2 regions of the Kribbella hippodromi genome follow, and region 2 is predicted to be linked to the other one. Evidence: riboswitches for the same ligand, from Rfam matches in the RefSeq annotation. Region 2 holds a riboswitch; the other holds the start of a gene.

Region 1 (4,406 bases), on a different contig from region 2:
AAGGACGTTGCGAAGCGGCAGCCCAGGCCCGCGGCGGTTGCGAAGGTCATGTCGTCGGGGAGGCGGACCAGGTTGACCGACGCGTACGGGACCGCGACGTACTCGGCGAACGAGCCCCAATAGTTGAAACCAGGTTGTAGCTGGTTCGGGCAGACCTGCTGGTTGCCCTCCAAACACTGCTCACACTGGCCACAGGCACAGATGAATGGCGTGGTGACCCGATCGCCGACGGCCCACCCGGTCACCCCGGCGCCGACAGCGGCGATGGTGCCTGCGAACTCGTGCCCGGGGACATGCGGCAGCACGATGTCCGAGTCGTGCCCCATCCACCCGTGCCAGTCGCTGCGGCACAAGCCGGTCGCCTCGACCCGAAGTACTACCGAGCCAGCGTCCACAGTTGGTTCCGGCATGTCACGGACCTCCGGCAGTACGCCGTACTCCGACACCACCACTGCTCTCATCGCAGCAGCTTAATCAGCCGACACAGAACTCGTTCCCTTCGGGATCGAGCATGACGATGTGGCCGAGTTCCGGGCCGTAGAACTCCTCGCGCACCTGCACGGCGCCGAGCCCAACCAGCTCGGCCGCCTTCGAACGCATTCGCCCGGCGGACAAAGCGTCGCGCGGACCGGGCCCGGCGACGCGGAGATCGAGGTGCAGGCGGTTCTTCGCGGTCTTCGGTTCCGGTACGTGCAGGAAGCCGATCGCGGGGCCGAGGTCGTCGGGGTCCACGATCGACGCGCCGTGCTCGTCGTTCTCGTAGCCCGGTTCGAGGATGTACCCCAGCGCCGCGGCCCAGAACTCAGCCAGCCGCGGCGGATCGGCAGCGTCTGCGCCGATTGTCCACATGGTCGCCATACCGGCGACAGTAGCCCTGGTTCCGGACGAACTGCGACCGGAACCAGGGCCTGAACCCCCTAAAACTAAAGAGATCAGCCGCCGGCGACGGCAGGGATGATCGAGACCTGCCCGCCGTCCTTGATCTCTGTCTGCAGGCCGGAGGCGAATCGGACGTCGTCGTCGTTCACGTACACGTTCACGAAGCGGCGCAGTTCGCCCGACTCGTCCAGTACGCGGCCCTTGATGCCCGGGTACGACGTGTCCAGCGAGTCCAGCACCTCCAGCAGCGTGGCGCCCTCGGCGGACACCTCGGAGACGCCCTGGGTGTACGGACGGAGGATGGTCGGGACGCGCACACTCACACTCACTGCAGGCCTGCCTTCACGAAGGCGTCGTACGACGCGGGGATGGTCACCTTGGGGCCGACCCGGTCGGCCACGGCGTCGAGCGTCTTCAGCCCGTCGCCGGAGTTGATGATCACGGTCTCGGCCTCGGGGTCGAGCTGTCCGGTCGCGATCAGCTTCTTCAGCGTCGCCACCGTCACGCCGCCGGCCGTCTCGGCGAAGATGCCTTCGGTACGGGCCAGCAGCTGGATGCCCTCGACGACCTCTTCGTCGCTGACGTCCTCGATCGCGCCACCGGTCCGCCGGGCGACGTCCAGCACGTACGGACCATCGGCCGGGTTGCCGATCGCCAGCGACTTGGCGATCGTGTCCGGCTTGACCGGCTTCACCACGTCATGCCCGTCACGGAACGCCTGCGCCACCGGAGAGCAGCCGGTCGCCTGCGCGCCGTACACCTTGTAATCGGTGGCGTCGACCAGCCCGAGCTTGCCGAGCTCGGTGAAGCCCTTGTCGATCTTGGTCAGCTGCGAACCCGACGCGACCGGAACGACGATCTGCTGCGGCAGCCGCCAGCCGAGCTGCTCGGCGATCTCGAAGGCCAGCGTCTTGGAGCCTTCGGAGTAGTACGGGCGGACGTTGACGTTGACGAACGCCCAGCCCTCTTCCTCACCGGCGATCTCGGACGCCAGCTTGTTCACGTCGTCGTAGTTGCCCTCGACGGCGACCAGCGTGCCGCCGTACACGGCCGTGGTGATCACCTTCGGGCGCTCGAGGTCGTGCGGGATGAACACGACCGAGCGGATCCCGGCCCGGGCGGCGGCCGCGGCGACGGCGTTGGCCAGGTTGCCGGTGGAGGGGCAGGCGAAGACCTTCATGCCCAGCTCGCGGGTCGCGCTCAGCGCGGAGGCGACAACCCGGTCCTTGAAGGAGTGCGTCGGGTTGCCCGAGTCGTCCTTCACCCACAGCTTGCGCAGGCCCAGCTCACGGGCGAGGTTCTGGGCGTCGACGAGGCGGGTGTACCCCGGCTCGGTGTTCGGGAAGCTGGCCACGTCCACCGGGACGGGCAGCAGCGGCTGGTACCGCCAGATGTTCTTGGGTCCGGCCTCGATCTGCTCGCGGGTGATCGCCGGGTACTCGTACCCGACTTCGAGCGGACCGAAGCACTCCATACAGGCGTAGAACGGGCCGAGCGGCGATTTCGCCCCGCAGGCGCGACAGCTCAGGTGCGTACCGTTGCCGAAGGCACCGTCCCGGATCGGGTGGGCGGTGGTCAGGCTCATGAGTGAGGTTCCCCTCTCATCTTCCCCGGCACCGGATCTCGGTGGCAGGACGGATTTGGCACCGTTCCACCGCGAAACGCCCCGGACGGGGGCTCGACGGGGAGGGTTGCCGGGACTTCAACGGGCCGTTTCCCTCAGTCCCTCTGGATGAGCTGCCCCCGAGATTACCCAATCGGGTCCATATTGTGTCCTGCGTTCCCGCCATGTGAGACAAGCGATCTCAGCTCAGCGGAGCCGGTGGGTGGCTCCCGGGGTGTGCGTCGGCAGCGATTTGCGCGGTCCGAAGCGGGGATGGCCGATCCCCGCGAGCTCGAGCAGCCGCTGCACCCGGAAGCGATGACCGCGGTACGGCTCGATCAGCTCGGCGGTCCCGTCGTCGTCCAGTTCCTCCCCGATCAGCGCGTACGAAACGTTCCGCGAAACGTGATAGTCCGCGAACGAAAACGCATCCGCATCACCGTGCGCGCGCTGCCGTACCTCAGCCCCTGTCCACACGCCGACTCCGGGCAGCGACCTGAGACGCCGCTCGATCTCCTCGGAATCGGTCAGCTCCAGCGTCCGCTCCAGCGCCTTCGCCCGGGTCGCCGCGGTCGTCACGACACGAGACCGCCGCCCCTCGACGCCCGCCCGCAGCCATTGCCAGGACGGAATCAGCCGCCACTCCTCCGGCGCCGGCGGCACCATCAGCTGCCGCCCGTCCGGTGGCTTCGGCCCCGGCGCAGGCTCACCGTACTCACGCAGCAGCAGCCGCCACGCCCGGAACGCCTCCTTGCCCGTGACGACCTGCTCGATCCCCGCCGCCGCCATCGCCTCGAACACCGCCCGCGACCGCGGCACCCGGACATGGGGGAACCGCCGCGCCGCATCCACCAGCGCCCGATGCTCCGGCAGCGGCACGAACCCGTCCCAGCTGTCCCGCTCGCCCAGCAACTCCGGCACGCCGTCCAGCGCCCAGGCCGCGCCCGGCCCCCACGCCTCGGCCTCGACCTCGCCGCCGCGCGCCCGCAACCGCAACGTCACCGGCCCGTCCGGAGTCCGCGTGGCGCGCCACACCGTCCGCAGTCCGGCATCGAACACGTACGCCGGATCGCCAGGCCCCTTCCGCAGCCCACCGATCACCGAATGCGGATCGACCGCCCGCCCAGGCCGCCAGACCCGCACCACCGAACTCACCCCCCAAGTCTTACCGCACCCCACCGACAGAACCCATACTGATCCGCATGACCGCCTGGCAGTGGGTGAAGGTGATCGGCAACTTCGTCAATCTGTCCACCCTGACCGGCCTGCTCGCCGGCCTGCTCGGCCGGGCGACGTTCACCCGGGGACCACGCGGCCTGATCTTCGCGAACGGGTACAAACTCGGCTTCCCGATCGCGGGCGCGTTCACGATCGGGAACGTCGTACTCAGCAAGCACGACCGCGCGTACTTCGACAACCCCGCGCTGGTACGGCACGAAGAAAGGCACTCCTGGCAGTACTTCTGCCTGATCGGCCTGCCGATGCTGCCCTTGTACGTGATCGGTGTCGTCGTCTCGTTCCTGCTCACCGGCGATCCGGCTTCGCGAAACCCGTTCGAGCGCCTGGCGAATCTCAAGGACGGCGGGTACGTCGAACGTCCGGTTCAGCCGATCGGCAAAACCGTCACGCAGGCGTTCAGCGGGCGGCGATCGCGTCCGAAAGAGCAGTGAGTACGGTCACCGCGCCACTCGGGTCGTCCACCACCACGTCGGCGGCGTCGATCAGTTCGGTCGCGTTCGAGGAGCGGGTCGCGAGCAGCACAGCGCGTACGCCGGTCGCGCGCTGCTCCTGGATCGCCCGGAACGCGGCGAGATCGCCCAGATCGTCCCCGGCGTACAGGATCGACCTTGCACCGGTCGACTCGAGCAGGTGCCGGATCGCGACGCCCTTGTCGATCCCGGGCGGCCGCAGCTCCAGTACGAGA
Region 2 (4,406 bases):
ACTACCCGGCCAGTGGACGTAGCGAAGGCACGACCACCACGTCCCTGTCCGGTGGGCGGCTGATGCTGCACAGGGTCGGTGCGCCGCAGTCCGACGACGAGCTGGTGCTGACCGTCCCCGGCAAGGACAGGTACTTCTACACACCCGAAGTGAGTGACGACGACAAGTACCTCGTCGTACACATCACCGAAGGGACTGACCCGGCCACGCGGCTCTGGGTGTACCCGATCACCTCGGACGGTCTGGGCGAGCCGGTGAAGGTGGTGGACACGTTCACCGACGAGATCGCGTTCGTACGGATGTCCGGCGACCAGCTGGTACTGCGGACCGACCGCGACGCGTCACGCGGCCGCGTGGTGCTGTCGTCGCTCGACGGTACGTTCACCGACCTCATCCCGGAGGGCGACGCCACACTGCAGGCAGTTCGCGGTACGGCGTCCGGTCTTGCCACGTTGACGTTGGTGGATGCGCAGCCGGTGCTCACGCTGTACGAGTTGGACGGCACTGGTCAGCGAGTGGTCGACGTACCGGGTGGGGGAGTGGTAGGTCTCAACGCCGGCCCGGAGTACGACGAGCTGTTCATCGGACTGTCCACGACAACAGACCCCACCTTGTCGTACGTCGTCTCAACCGACACGGGCAACGTACGCGCCTTGCCGGAACTGGTCCGCGGTACTGGAGGCTTCACGCCACCACAGGTCACCGTGACCCGCCGGACCGCTCCGGGACGCGACGTTCCGTACTTCCTGATCACCCGGTCCGATCTGGACTTCTCCACCCCACGCCCGACGCTGATGTGGGGGTACGGCGGCTTCCGCATCCCGATCAACGCCGACTACCGCCCCGGCTGGCCCGCGTGGCTCGCAGCCGGCGGAGTGCTGGTCATCGCGAACCTGCGGGGTGGCGGCGAGTACGGGGCCGAGTGGCACGACGCGGGGCGGCTGAAGAACAAGCAGAACGTGTTCGACGACTTCATCGCGGTCGGAGAACACCTGCGGGACAGTGGCGTGACCACTCCGGAGCAGCTGGTCATCCACGGACGCAGCAACGGCGGACTGCTCGTCGGCGCGGCCATGACGCAACGGCCGGACCTGTTCGCTGTCGCACTGCCCGGTGTGGGTGTTCTGGACATGTTGCGGTTCCACAAGTTCACGGTGGGAGCAGCGTGGGCGTCTGACTACGGCCTGCCCGACGACCCGGACCAGTTCGAGGACCTCCTGGCGTACTCGCCACTGCACCGGGTCAGCCCAGGCACTTCGTACCCGGCGACGCTGGTGGTCACCGGCGATCATGACGACCGCGTGGTGCCGTTGCACAGCCACAAGTTCATCGCGGCGCTGCAGCATGCCCAGTCCGGTCCGCGGCCCGTCTTGACTCGGGTTGAGGTCAACACTGGCCATGGCTTCGGGAAACCGGCCGCGATGATCGCGTCGGAGTGGGCTGACCTACTGGCGTTCGCTGCTCACCATGTAGGCCTCGTACCTCCTGAGCAGTAGGAGGGCCGCTTCACCAACCGCTCGGCTGCTTCACCAGATGTGCGGGGCGTGCAGGTCGCGGGGATCGGCGGACGGCTGACAGCCGTGCGCGGTCTCCGCGTACTCCGTCCGCGGCCCGCTGGTGGCGAGCGTACGGACGGCGTCCACCAGCCGGTCCACGTGCTCGCGGGTCGTCCCGAGGCCCAGGCTGGCGCGAACCGCCGTGCCGTGCTCGGGGGAGTCGGCGAGCAGGCGGCCGACCAGCGGGTGGGCGCAGAACTTGCCGTCCCGGACACCGATCCCGTACTCGGCGCTGAGCGCGGCCGAGACCAGCGTGGAGGTCAGTCCGGCGATCGTGAAACAGACGGTGCCGACGCGGTCCGCGTCCTCGCCGAACAGCGAGTACGTCGTGACGCCGTCGATCTGCGCGAGGCCGGTGCGGAGCCGGGCGAGCAGACTGCGCTCGTGCTGCTCGATGGCGTCCCGGTGCTTGCTGATCGCGGCGCACGCCGAAGCGAGGGCGATCGCGCCGATCACGTTGGGCGAGCCGCCTTCGTGCCGGGCCGGACCGGTCGACCACACCACGGTGTCTTCGGTCACCGCGTGCGTCGCGCCACCGCCGTACAGGTACGGGTCGGCCGCATCGAGCCAGTCGGCCCGGCCGATCAGGGCACCCGCGCCGTACGGGGCGTAGAGCTTGTGACCGGACAGCGCGACCCAGTCGGCGCCGAGGGCGGCGATGTCGACGGTGCGGTGCGGCGCCAGCTGCGCGGCGTCCAGGCAGACCCGGGCGCCGTGCGCCTTCGCGACCTTGGTGATCTCGGCGATCGGGAAGATCTCGCCGGTGACGTTCGACGCGCCGGTGACCACGACCAGCCGCGGCCCCTCGGGCGCCTGCCGGAGCGCGTCGGCTACGGCGGTCACGGCGCCGGCCGGGCTGGACGGCGCAGCCAGGCGTACGGTGCGGTCGGCCGGCCAGGGCAGCAGAGCGGCGTGGTGCTCCGACTCGAACACGATCACGGTGGCATCAGCCGGTACGGCCCGGGCGAGCAGGTTGAGCGCGTCGGTGGTCTGCCGGGTGAAGATCACCTGGTCGTCCGCACGGGCGCCGACGAAGGCATGCACCTCGGCGCGGGCCCGCTCGTACCACTGGGTGGTGATCCGGGAGGCGTACCCGTTGCCGCGGTGCACCGACGCATACGACGGCAGCGCCGCCTCCACGCTGGCCCGGACCGACTCCAGGCACGGCGCGCTGGCCCCGTGGTCGAAGTTGGCGTAGTCGGTGACCCGGCCGTCGGCGAGCGGCACCAGCAGGTCCGAACCGACCGTGGCCGGGATGCTGCCGGTGACGAGCCGCGCGACCGTGGGCCGCGGAGTGGTGGTGCCGGCCGGTTCGAGGATGGAGAGAATCGACATGCTGCTGCTCCCGGAAGTCCGCACTTGCCGAGCGGGGTATCCGCACGGCCTGGTCCTCACCCGGGGCACCCCACCGCGGAGGAGGGTTGCCGGCCAGCGAGCCGGGGCTTGACGCTGGCGCTCATGACCTGCCGAGAACGGTAACGAACGGGCCACGATCCGCGCCAGCCTGTATCTCGTGATGTGAGATTCCCGAACGGATGATGAGACGGAGCGGTCTGGCGGCCGTGGCGGCACACTGTTGTCATGATCGGACGGCTGCACCATCTCGCCATCGACTGCCCGGACCCGCTGGCGCTGGCGAGGTTCTACTCGGCGCTGCTGGGCCGGCCGATCACCTACCGGAGCGACGACTGGGTGGTCGTGTCCGAAGACAGCCGAACCTCAGGCCTCGCCTTCCAGCGCGCTGAGGCGTACCAGCGTCCGCACTGGCCGGATCCAGCCCGGCCTCAACAGATGCACCTTGATGTCATGGTCGACGACGTCGAGGCGGCGGCGCCCCTGGTGCTGGCCCTCGGCGCTCGCCGCCTCGCTGGGACCGTGTACGAGGACCCGGCCGGCCACCCGTTCTGCCTGATCCCCCGACCGGGCTGGGCGCCGCCGGTGAATCCGTAATCGATTCGCCGCCGGCGAGGTGGACGTGTTGGATGGCCGCATGACACTGGATGCCGCGGTCTGGACCGCACCTGAGGTGGAACGGCCCGACGGCTCGCTGGTGGCCCCCGAGCGTGAGTTGTTGCAGGGGTACCTGGACTTCTACCGGACCACGTTGCTGGTCAAATGCGCCGGCCTGACCGCCGCCGAGCTCGCCGCGCGCCCGTCGCCGCCGTCGAACCTCTCGCTGCTCGGCCTGCTCCGGCACCTGACCAAGGTCGAGCGGATCTGGTTCCGGATTCATTTCGCGGACGATCCGGCCGAGCCGTTGTACGCGCCCGAGCTCGGGAAGGACGCCGACTTCGAGCGGATCGATCCGGCCGAAGCGCAGGCGGCGTACGAGGGGCTGCTCGCCGAGTGGAAACTGTCCGACGCCGCGGCGGCCGGGCGCTCGCTGGACGATCGTTTCACCTTCAGCGGCACCGAGTCGACGTTGCGGATGATCTACATCCACCTGATCGGCGAGTACGCCAGGCACTGTGGTCATGCCGATCTGGTCCGCGAGCAACTGGACGGCACGACCGGCGCCTGACACCCGGTCCAAGGCCGTCGTCCCGGGCGCAGTGGTCCAGTCCCGGCTGGAAATCGTTTGCCATTCGGTCTTCCGGTCCGGGACTTGCTGTGCTCGACTCATCACATGAAGCGACCGGCCGCCCTGGTTGTCCTGCTGACCGCGATGTTCGCCGCCGTCCTGGTCCCCCCGGCCAACGCGGCGTCGGACGTACGCATCGAGGTGCTGTCCACGCCGCGCGCCGACATGGTCAGCGACGGCAACGTGCTGCTCGGGATCACCGGTCGGCGTCTGGATGAGCTGACCGTCCGGCTGAACGGGAAGGACGTCACCAACGCGTTCACCCTGCA

Evidence for each region. A riboswitch is a leader RNA that binds a small molecule or an ion and turns the genes downstream of it on or off. The one in region 2 is predicted to bind S-adenosylmethionine.
Region 1: it holds a riboswitch for S-adenosylmethionine, as region 2 does, so the genes downstream of both, thrC (threonine synthase) here and ABD260_RS03995 (aminotransferase class V-fold PLP-dependent enzyme) in region 2, are expected to answer to the same signal.

What each region holds. Positions count from the first base shown of each region.
Region 1 is NZ_BAAAPH010000008.1:302,111-306,516, reverse strand. Features, by position in the region: gene ABD260_RS15430 (zinc-dependent alcohol dehydrogenase family protein) at 1-461, opposite strand, end outside; gene ABD260_RS15425 (VOC family protein) at 475-858, opposite strand; gene ABD260_RS15420 (ubiquitin-like small modifier protein 1) at 933-1,208, opposite strand; gene thrC (threonine synthase) at 1,205-2,464, opposite strand; SAM riboswitch class I at 2,478-2,618, opposite strand; gene ABD260_RS15410 (DNA-3-methyladenine glycosylase family protein) at 2,690-3,637, opposite strand; gene ABD260_RS15405 (hypothetical protein) at 3,685-4,152, shown strand; gene otsB (trehalose-phosphatase) at 4,118-4,406, opposite strand, start outside.
Region 2 is NZ_BAAAPH010000002.1:272,163-276,568, forward strand. Features, by position in the region: gene ABD260_RS03990 (prolyl oligopeptidase family serine peptidase) at 1-1,496, shown strand, start outside; gene ABD260_RS03995 (aminotransferase class V-fold PLP-dependent enzyme) at 1,527-2,891, opposite strand; SAM riboswitch class IV at 2,907-3,020, opposite strand; gene ABD260_RS04000 (VOC family protein) at 3,138-3,506, shown strand; gene ABD260_RS04005 (mycothiol transferase) at 3,547-4,077, shown strand; gene ABD260_RS04010 (DUF6351 family protein) at 4,183-4,406, shown strand, end outside.